DNA from 2 places in the Lactobacillus sp. CA30L genome. Region 2 is predicted to be linked to the other one. Evidence: predicted binding sites of a transcription regulator. Region 2 holds the regulator's gene; the other holds the start of a gene.
What was found. The regulator LexA, encoded in region 2, represses DNA repair genes until DNA is damaged. The targets are predictions, from matches to a motif close to CNAACANNTGTTNG.
Positions count from the first base shown of each region.

Region 1 (5,439 bases), on a different contig from region 2:
CGCGAACCGCTAATTTTTCATTTAAACCAAGTTCAGCAGCCATTGTTCCGGCTAATTTGGCAACTTCAATTGAGTGCCCCAAAACATTTTGCCCGTAAGAGGTCCGATATTTAAGCCGGCCGAGTATCTTGACTAGTTCCGGGTTCATCTTGTGAATCCCCAGCTCCATCAAGGCGCTCTCACCCGCTTCATAAATATCGTCGTTTACTTCTTTGCGTGCCTTGTCCACCATCTCTTCAATGCGAGCTGGGTGAATCCGACCGTCTTTAACCAGACGCTCCATTGCCCGTTTGGCAATCTCCCGCCTGATCGCATCAAACCCGCTGAGGGTAACAACCTTAGGCGTATCATCAATGATCAGATCCACACCAGTGAGGGCTTCAAATGAACGGATGTTGCGGCCTTCACGGCCGATAATCCGTCCCTTCATCTCTTCATTGGGCAAGTCAACCACCGAAACCGTGGTTTCGGCAACGGTATCGGCAGAACTGCTCTGAATTGCATCAATAATTACCTTGCGCGCATAATGATCGGCCTTGGCATGAACTTCTTCATTGCTGTTCCTAATCATTTCTGCCCGCTCCTTGAACAATTGCTCAGATAATTGATTCAGAACAAGCTTCTTCGCCTGTTCCTGGTCTAAGTGGGCAACTTCGTAAAGCTTTTGCTGGCTTTGTTCAATTAAATCATTTGCATCCTGAACTTTCTTGCTCAGTTCAGTTTGGTCCTTCTTTAATTGTTCCTCCTTCTTGGCTAGTCCATTTTCACGTTCCACCAGCAGCTCGTTCTTGTGGTCAAGCGTATCCTCACGCTGTTTTAGACGATTGTTGTCACGTGCAATTTCGGCACGCTTGACGTTCAGGTCGTCTTCAACTTTTTGCCGGTAGCCCTGAATCTTTTCCTGCGCCTCAAGAATTTTTTCCTTCTTGGTGTTTTGCGCACTCTGCTCTACTAGCACCTTCTGTCGCAAAGCTTCAGAGTTAGTTAAAGCTGCCTGTTTTTTTGCTTCAGTTAGAATATGGTCGGCATCGTTTTGCGCATTCTGCGCCTTCTTTTCCCAGATATCCCTGCGGATAAGGTATCCAATATCTGCACCCATTAAAATTGAAATAATAACAATCGCGACGGGAATCAAAATTATTTTTGTCATGATTACTATCGCCTTTTTTATTTTTAAGATTATTCACACAGTATTAATGATAAAGAACCGCAAGGGTTATGTCAATTAATAGAAAAAACCTTGACCACTTTACAGGTCAAGGTTAATCTCTTCAACTCTAATTGCTTTTGCTATCGGCTTCCTTATCTGCGGAAGCCTCCTTTTCTGCAGGCTTGACTTCTTGGGCCTTCTTCGCCTTGACCTTCTCCGGGTCCTCGCGGTCGGCAATCGAGTCCTCATCGATGCCAAAGGCATGGCGCACCTGCTGTTCAACGTCTGCGTAAATATCCGGGTGCTCTTCCAGGTACTTCTTCGCGTTCTCACGGCCCTGGCCAATCCGCTCGTCATTATATGAATACCACGAGCCGGCCTTGTTGACAATATCTTTTTCGGCCGCCATGTCAAGCAGTTCACCGCTCTGCGAGATCCCCTGGCCGTACATCATGTCAACCTCGGCAACCTTGAACGGCGGGGCAACCTTATTCTTGACCACCTTGATTTTGACACGGTTACCGGTAATCTCACCGCCGGTCTGCTTAATCTTCTCCGCCCGCCTGATTTCAAGCCGAACGGTCGCGTAAAACTTGAGCGCACGACCACCAGGCGTGGTCTCCGGGTTGCCAAACATGATGCCAACCTTTTCACGAATCTGGTTGATAAAAATCGCAATTGTTTTGGTCTTATTGATGTTGCCGGAGAGCTTGCGCAGGGCTTGACTCATTAAACGGGCCTGCAGCCCGACGTGGCTATCGCCCATGTCGCCGTCTATTTCAGCCTGCGGAACAAGCGCCGCAACGGAGTCAACAATTAGGATGTCGATGGCACCGCTGCTAATCAGGGTATCAGCAATCTGGAGGCCCTCTTCACCCGTGTTGGGCTGGGACAGAATCAGCGCGTCCACGTCAACGCCCAGTGCCTCGGCATAGGCCGGATCCATTGCGTTTTCGGCATCGATATAGGCCGCCGTGCCGCCGCGTTTCTGGACCTCAGCAACCGCATGCAGTGCAACGGTGGTTTTACCGGAAGATTCTGGTCCGTAAATTTCAACTATTCGTCCCCGGGGGTAGCCACCCACGCCGAGGGCGGCGTCTAGCGCAAGCGAACCGGACGGAACGGTTGAAATCTTGGTGTTTGCCTTATCGCCCATCCGCATAACGGCACCCTTGCCAAAATTTTTCTCAATTTTCTTCAGTGCCGCGTCCAGCGCAGCCTTCTTTTCATCTTTGGCCAAGACTTGTTTTCCTCCTCTAATAATCGTTAATTAATCCTCGTTAATTATACTTTGATTCACTTGTTATTTGCAAGAAAAAGCGAACAAGCGTTTTGATTTTTTTGCCTTGCACTATTAATTACGCCAAAAAAGCCACATTTCTCCTAAAATTTTACCGTCTGAGTCCCCGGGGCTGCAGCCATTTTTGCATAAAATTCAGAAGCAGGTCGACCATGATGGCCATCAAGGCCGTCGGGAGTGCACCCGCCAAAATTATTGCGCTGCCGCTCGTAGCGTTGGTTCCGCGGATGATAATGTCGCCCAGACCGCCCGCGCCAACGAACGAACCGATTGAGGTTATCCCGATCGCGATGACCAGCGCGTTTTTTAGGCCGGCAATAATTACGGACAGCGACAGCGGCAGGCGCACCATGTAGAGCAGCTGCAGCTTCGTCATGCCCATGCCCTTGCCAGAGTCGATGATGTCCTTGTTGACGTTCCGCATGCCCGTGTACGTGTTCTTGATGATCGGCAAGAGCGAATACAGCGTGACGGTAACGATGACCGTCATGACGCCAAGGCCCAGCCCGATCATGATGATTGACAAGAGGGCAAGCGAGGGAATGGTCTGGATGAAGTTGGCAATTTCCACTACAAAGTCGCCCAGGTGGGCGTTGCGCGAAATGAAAATACCGATTGGAATTCCGATGATTGCGGCAAACAGGACCCCGTATATTGAAATCAGAAACGTGCGGTTGAATTGCTCAAGCACGTAGCCGCCATTATGCTGATAATAATAGATAAACTGCCGCCATAAAGATAACTTAGCCATTATTTTGCCCCCTAAAGTAATTGTGCTTCACTAAAAACTGGCGGGCAACGGTTGCTGGTTCCAGCAGCTTGTCATCCACCTGGAAGTTCATTTTGCGAATCTCATGCACGTTAATATTGCCGACAAGACGCCGCAAAAGCGGCTTTAGTTCCGGGTGCTCGCGCAACAGGTAATTATTGATCAGCATGCCGCAGTTGTAGGGTGGGAAAAAGTGCTTATCGTCTTGGAGCAGGTGCAGGTGGTAGGAATCAATGCGGCCATCGGTCGAGTAGCCCAGGATGACGTTCATCTTGCCGCTCTTCAGGGCCGAATAAACCAGCCCGATGTTCATCGGGTGCGCCTTGCTAAAGGTCATGCCATACGCCGTTTGAAAGGCCGGATAGCCCACGCCGGGCGCATTGACCCACTCGGACGCAACGCCGAAGGAAAACTTGTTTTCCACCTTCTTCAGGTCCGAAATTTTGTACAAACGATATTTTTGCTGGTCCTTCTTCCGTACCATGAACGCATAATTATTGGCAAAGCCATAGGTGTGCAGGTAGGTTTGGTCCCAGCGCTTCTTGACCTCGCGGCGCACCGTGGCGTTTGCCCGGCGCGAGTCCTTGATCGGCGGCAGCAGCAAGTTGGCCGTCAGTTCTCCCCCGTCATAAGCAGCGGCCTGGATATCGGCGTCGTGGCGCACTAGGGCCTGGTGCTGCATTGGGGCCGAGCCGAGGTTGTTGACAATCGAAGCCTTGTAGGGCGTCTCTTTTTCAATCAGCTGCGCGATAATGTTGGCAACTATCTGTGATTCCGTAGTGGTCAGTGCCGTTATCCGGATATTTGCGCTGCTGCCCTGCGTATCCGCCAAGCCCGGCAGGCCGCAGGCACTGGTAGCCACCATGACTACGAAAGCGAGGAACGCCAGCGTTATCTTTTTGAAATATTTTTTCATCAGCGTCCTCCTCATATGCCCTTCGGCGTAATCCGCCGTTCCAACTTGCCCAGCAGGTAATCCGTTAAAAGTGCCATGATAATTACCGGAATAGTCCCACCCAGGATCAGGTCGGGCTGGTACAGGCTGAGCCCGTTAAAGATAAAATCGCCCAGGCCACCGGCACCAATGTAGGAAGCAAGCGTTGCCCACGCAATGACGTAGATGGCCGAAAGACGGATGCCCGCCATAATCACGGGCATTGCAAGCGGGATGTCAACCTTCATAATCAGCTGCATCCTCGTCATGCCCAGACCACGCGCCGAATCAACCGTATCGGGATTGACGCTCGTCAAGCCCACGTATGTGTTGCGCAGAATCGGCATCAGGCTGTACAAAAAGAGCGCAATAACCGCCGGCACCTGCCCGACCCCGAAAAACGGAATCATCATCGCCAGGAGCGCCAGGGCGGGAATCGTCTGCAGCATGCTGGCAACGGCAATTACGACCTTGGCCGTGCGGGGAAACTTCAGCAGAAGAACGCTGAGCGGAACCGCCACAATAATGCCCAACGCAAGCGAAATGGCCGCAATGTAGATTTGCTGCCAGGTTTTGACAATCAATTCTGAACCGTGCTGAGCTAAAAAAACCGACATACTAATTCGCCTCTTTTTTGGATTGCGTATGCAGGGGCGTCTTGTCGCCCCAAATTTTTTCGTAAACAACATTAACCAGGCTGGAGCGGGTGACGATGCCAATCAGGTGCTGGTCCTTATCGACAACCGGCACGTACTGCCCGCTGTGGCTCAGGATGCGGCGGAAATTATCCCGCAGGTACTCGTCGGGGCCGACCGTGGCAAAATCCGTGATGAGAATGTCACTGACGCTGCGCGTTTTGTGGTACTTGCGCTGCAGCATATCGATTGAGACATAGCCCTTGAGGTGGTCATCATCGTCAACAACCAGCAACGTGTCCACATGGCGCTCCTTCATCATTGTCAGGGCCTCGGTTAGCGAAGCACCCAGGTTAATCTTGACCGGCGTGGTCAACATCACGTTTTTGACCTTAACCGTCTCATACTTGGCCTCAGAGAGGCGTTCCTCGCCAATCAGACTCTTGACGAAGTCATCGGCCGGATGCCGCAGAATATCATCCGGCGTGCCCACCTGAATCAGCTGCCCGTCATGCAAAACAACAATCTTCGTGGCCAGCTTCAACGCCTCATCCATGTCATGCGTGACAAAGACAATCGTTTTGCCCAGCTGCACCTGCAAGTTTTGCACCATATCCTGCAGGCTTTCACGCGTTATCGGGTCAAGCGCCC
Region 1 is NZ_JBWXGB010000001.1:103,795-109,233, reverse strand. Features, by position in the region: gene rny (ribonuclease Y) at 1-1,150, opposite strand, end outside; gene recA (recombinase RecA) at 1,278-2,390, opposite strand; gene AC2JF8_RS00540 (ABC transporter permease) at 2,542-3,201, opposite strand; gene AC2JF8_RS00535 (glycine betaine ABC transporter substrate-binding protein) at 3,194-4,135, opposite strand; gene AC2JF8_RS00530 (ABC transporter permease) at 4,147-4,770, opposite strand; gene AC2JF8_RS00525 (ABC transporter ATP-binding protein) at 4,772-5,439, opposite strand, start outside.
Region 1: a site for LexA is predicted at 2,471-2,484, ahead of recA (recombinase RecA). Genes of this name have one in related genera too.

Region 2 (5,439 bases):
CATAAAGTGGGCAAACAATTTCGAGCGCAACTGCAATTCCAGTTCCGCGGAACCGCCCCAGATCTGCCGGCGCCAAAAGTAACGGAAGCCATAGAGCAGGAGCGCCGCCAGGATTATTGCCAGGATCAACAGGCCATACTCCTGCCAGCTGATGTGGCCCAGTTCCAACTGGTCGGCCATTAGCCCCAGAATGCGGGGCGGCACCAGGTTGACTACCGAGGTCAAGGCCAAAAAGGCAATGCCAATCAGGTAGCGCTTCTTTTCTTTTTTAAAAAACCAGCCTAGTTTAAAAAATATTTTCATAGCTCATCTATCTTCCATAAATAAAAAGGCGGAGACAATCCTCCGCCTTTATTCTCAATCGTGCAAGACCATTATTTTTGGTGCTTCATCATGTTCATCACCTGGTTAACCTTCTTGGCCGAAGGTTTTTGGCCCATCTGTGACATCATGGCAACAATCATGTCTTCATTGATTGGTGGATTATCCTTAAAATACTTCTTCATGTATGCTCTTGCACCGTAAAAACCGCCAATTAGGCCCAGCAACAGTGCTATTACAATTAAAAAGACTGCTAATCCCATATTCATAAAATGTTCACCTCAATTTGTCCAATAGTTATATCTTACCTAAAAATTAAGTAAAATTAAAGATAAACGTTAATCTTTTCTTAAACCTTTTTCCCGTTGGGCCCGTTTGGCCTTTTCAGACGTTACCTCACGTCCGTTTTTATCAATCAGAACCAGGTTTTCAACGTCCCGCTTAAAGCCCGCGCGGAAGTTCTTGATGAACTTTTGGTGTAACTCTTTACGCTCATCTTCCTCCTCAACGCTCAGTCCGACGGTCTTTTTCTTATGGTACAGTTCGTTGATGCGGTTGATCAACTTTTTTTCTTCGTCTTCAGTCATTATTTACACCCCTTATCCTAAAAAGTCTACCTTATTTCGTCCAATAAAAAAAGTTTAATTTCTTAGAACGTTTGTTTGCGCTTATGCCAGATATTTGCTAAAATATGCTTATCAACAGTTTGTCAAGTGCAAGGGAGCAAAATTATGACCAACATTCAGGATAATAAGCAAGTGCAAATTCTACGCTACATCTATGATACCGTCCAAAAGCGGGGGTTCCCGCCCACCGTCCGCGAAATCTGCCACGCGGTTGACTTGTCGTCCACTTCGACCGTTCACGGCCACCTCTCCCGAATGGAACGCAAGGGCCTGATCATTAAGGACGCAACGAAACCGCGCGCACTGGAAATAACCGACGAGGGCAAGAAGCTGCTTGGGCTCAAGCCAACCGAAATTCCCGTTGTCGGGGTCGTCACGGCCGGTCAGCCCATTTTGGCGGTGGAGGACATTGAAGACTACTTCCCGCTGCCGCCCGACCTTGCCAACGATGCGGGCGACCTGTTCATGCTGCGGGTACACGGCGAGAGCATGATCAATGCCGGTATTCTGAACGGCGACAATGTTATCGTACGCAAGCAGAGCACCGCGACCAACGGTGAAATTGTTGTCGCCATGACCGATGAGAACGAGGCCACCGTCAAGCGTTTCTACAGGGAAAAGGATCACTTCCGCCTGCAGCCGGAAAACGACACGATGGCACCGATCATTCTGGAGAACGTGCAGATTCTGGGCAAGGTAGTCGGCCTTTACCGCAGCAATATTTTCTAGCTGCTACTGCCCGAGTTGTTTCTCCCAATCTATTCGGGCAAACGGGCTCTTGCCCTTCAATACAGCCGTTTTGCCAACTCATGAATTCCACAATTCAGGGGTTGGCCGGACGGCTTTTTTGTTGCAGAAGAAATCGTGCGCTGCCCCCTCTTGCCTGTCCGTTAGCGGCGGCGCCGCCTTGACGTCGGGGTGCAGCTGGTGCTTTAATTTTGCAAAGGAGAAAAATCAATGAATTACTTAACCTGTTTCTTAACCATTTTATACGGCGGCATCATGGGTTTGGCGGCGCTGGCAGCCCACAAAACTTTGCCCGTCTGGCTCGTTGCAGCCAATTTTCTGCTGGGCGCTGGCGTCGTCCTTGCCGGGCTAACGGACCGGCCCACAATCGTTACGGGTTTCCTGCTCGCCCTTTTAATTGTCGCCGCGGTCAACGGCATGGCACTCCACCATCGGGTTGACTGGAGCCACTGGCTCGTCCGCTTCTTCCTGACCATCCTGCTGATTGGGCTCAACCTCAATTTTTAGTTGATTTAAAGGACGCAAGAAACGCATGCGGGACGGCTGATGAAGGGGCAGGCGCCGCCTACCACCTGCCAAAAGCGGGATGCGGGACTTTCCACATCTACTGTATAATCACGCTTCACAAATACTGGGCCTGGTTTAAAACAATAAAGCCTGTCAAACCAGCATTATTGTTTTTGCTTGTGAAATTTCCATCCGTTCCACGGTCGTTTCATGGCTGCTGCTTTTCACAAAGTTGGGACTAGGGGTTATCCAGAATCTGGGCTGCAAGGTCAAGTGCCTCTTCGTGTGCGTCCCTGCCCCAGCCCCGTCCTGCATGCTGGTCCAGGTCACTGAGCGAGTCCGCCGTAAACAAAACCTGGGCAAAATCAACGCCGCGGAATTGTGCACAAGCCGCCAGTGCCGCGCATTCCATCTCCACGCAGGACGCGCCCAGGGCCTTAAACTGCTGGGCCTTTTGCGGCGTTTCCCGGAAGAAGCCATCGGTAGTCCAGGTCGTGACCTCCTTGACCCGCACTCCGTTCGTACCCATCAATTTTTCCACGCGCGTCAAAAAGGACGACCGCAGGTCAATGAAATTCTGCGCTGGCGCATAGTGCATGGACGTCCCCTCGTCGCGAATTGCCCTCGTTGGCACCAAGAAGTAGTTTTCGGGCAGGTCGACCAAAACGCCGGCCGATCCGATTGCCAGTACCTGCCTAACGCCGTAGCCAACCAGCCAGTCCAAAAGCTGTACGGCTGCCGGGGCGCCCAATTTAGCCTGGCAGAACGTGACCGTTTCGTTTGGCAAGTCAACCGCGTAGATTGGCGTCAAGCCCTCAAAGCAGTCGAACTGGCCGAGGACGCGGTGCGGGTGCTGGGCCAAAAAAGCGTCAATGGCATCGCTTGTGATAAAGGCAAACAGCAACTTGGCCGGAAAGTGGTAGTGCGTTTCGGCCTTTTCGTGGTCGGGTTCGATGACGGCGCGCGGGCTAGCATCAAAGTCCGCCAAAAACAAGTTTTCCATAGTAGTTTCCTCCACAAATTATATTGCTATCGATTTTACCATAGCCAAAAAAAGAGAACCACCCCGCAACAGGATGGTTCTCTTTAATTTAAGCGGATTAACGGCGCTTTTCTGCAATTCTAGCAGCCTTGCCGTGACGATCACGCAGGTAGTAGAGCTTGGCACGACGTACACGACCGTGACGCATCACCTCAACCTTCGCTACACGCGGGTCGTTAACCGGGAAGGTACGCTCAACGCCAACACCGGAGGCCATCTTACGAACAGTGTAAGTAGCACCAATACCGGCACCCTTCTTCTTGATAACAACGCCTTCATACATCTGAATACGCTCGTGCGTTCCTTCAACAACGCGGACGTGAACACGAACAGTGTCACCGGCGCGGAAATCAGGAATGTCATCACGCAATTGTTCTTTGGTCAATTCTTGAATTAATGGATCCATTTTTTTCTCCTTCTACGGCATTCATGGGCGCTCTTTAGCCCCAGCGGAACACCCCTAATTATTAGTGCAAACAAAATTGCACCTTGATTATTCTAGCAAACAAATCCGCTGAAATCAAGCGCGGTCCTCCTCACGCTTGACCTCTTCCAGCATCTTCTTCTCCGCGCTCGACAATTCATACTTTGCCAATAGGTCAGGGCGGTGCAGGTAGGTTGCACGCAGCGCCTCCTTGTGGCGCCACGCGGCAATCTTCTGGTGGTTGCCGGACAAGAGCACCGCCGGCACCTTCATCCCGTCCAGGTCTTCCGGTCTGGTGTACTGGGGGTACTCGAGCAGGCCGTGGGCAAAGCTTTCCTCAACGGGCGACGCGGCGTTGCCCAGGATGCCGGGAAGAAGACGCACCGTTGCGTCAATCATGCTCATGGTCGGCAGTTCACCACCGGTCAGGACGTAGTCGCCAATCGAAACAACCTCATCGGCCAGGTCGTACACCCGCTGGTCAAAGCCCTCGTAGTGTCCGCAAATGAAGGTCAGGTTTTCTTCCTGCGACCACTCCTGGGCCATCTTCTGGTTGAAGGTTTGCCCCTGCGGCGCGGTGATGATCACCTTGCCCTTAACGGCCACCGTGTCAAGGGCCTTCTTGATTGGCATGACCTGCAAAACCATGCCGGCACCGCCGCCATACGGCGAATCATCCACGTGGTGGTGCACGTCGGTGGTGAAGTCACGGAAGTTGATCAGGTTGAGCTGCCACTTGCCGTCTTCCAGGCCCCGCCCCAGCATCGACGTGGTCAGGGGCGTAAACATGTCCGGAAAGAGAGTCAAAACGTTAATCTTCATCGCGCAAACCCTCCAGTAGTTCAACGTAGACCTTCTTATTGGCAACGTCAATTTTTTTCACGACCTGGTCGATATAGGGAATCAGGTACGTGCGGCCGGATTCCTCGGTAACTTCCCAGACGTCGTTGGCTCCGGGAGACTCGATGCTGGTGATCGTGCCAAAAAAATGCCCCGTCTGGTTGTCAATCACCGTGCAGCCAATGATATCGCGGTAGTAATACGCCCCCGCGGGCAATTCGTGCTGGTCCTCTTCACTAACGACCAGGATCTTGCCCCTGATGCGCTCGGCTTCATTAATGTCAGTGATTTGGGCAAACTGCACCAGCCAAAACTGCTTGAAGGGGCGACTGCTGCTAACCGTCAGCACCTGGCTCTCGTTACCCTTGAGCGCCAATTTGCTGCCCGGGGCAAAGCGCTCGGCGGGAAAGTCCGTGATTACCTTGACTTTCACTTCACCTGCCAGACCATGTGTCGTCAATACTTGCGCAACATCGTAAAATTGCATTTTTTCTCCTAGTCAACAAAGAAAAAAGTTTGAAGCAGCTGGCTCCAAACTTTTAACTGACAAATTCATTATTTGGTGAATTTTGATTCATGCAGCTTCTTCATTAAGCCGGCACCTGAAAGCAGTGACCGAACAGTGTCTGAAGGCTGTGCGCCCTTCTTCAACCATTCAAAAATCTTTTCTTCATCAAGTTTCAGTTCTTTTGGTTCTGAAACTGGGTTGTAGAAACCAACTTCTTCGATGAAACGACCGTCACGAGGCATTCTGGAGTCCGCAACAACGATTCTGTAGAAAGGCTTTCTCTTGGCACCCATGCGGCGCATACGAATTTTTACTGACATAATTAATTCCTCCTAAAAGTTACGAACATTAATATAGCACTTTTTTTGATGGGTGTAAAGTGTTTTTACTTAACAGGCAAAACAACCATAGACGCCTGCTAATT
Region 2 is NZ_JBWXGB010000005.1:52,850-58,288, forward strand. Features, by position in the region: gene AC2JF8_RS06805 (ABC transporter ATP-binding protein) at 1-303, opposite strand, end outside; gene AC2JF8_RS06810 (YneF family protein) at 375-590, opposite strand; gene AC2JF8_RS06815 (DUF896 domain-containing protein) at 660-908, opposite strand; gene lexA (transcriptional repressor LexA) at 1,053-1,676, shown strand; gene AC2JF8_RS06825 (hypothetical protein) at 1,905-2,201, shown strand; gene AC2JF8_RS06830 (nucleoside phosphorylase) at 2,440-3,204, opposite strand; gene rplS (50S ribosomal protein L19) at 3,302-3,649, opposite strand; gene trmD (tRNA (guanosine(37)-N1)-methyltransferase TrmD) at 3,764-4,489, opposite strand; gene rimM (ribosome maturation factor RimM) at 4,479-4,994, opposite strand; gene rpsP (30S ribosomal protein S16) at 5,063-5,335, opposite strand; gene ffh (signal recognition particle protein) at 5,438-5,439, opposite strand, start outside.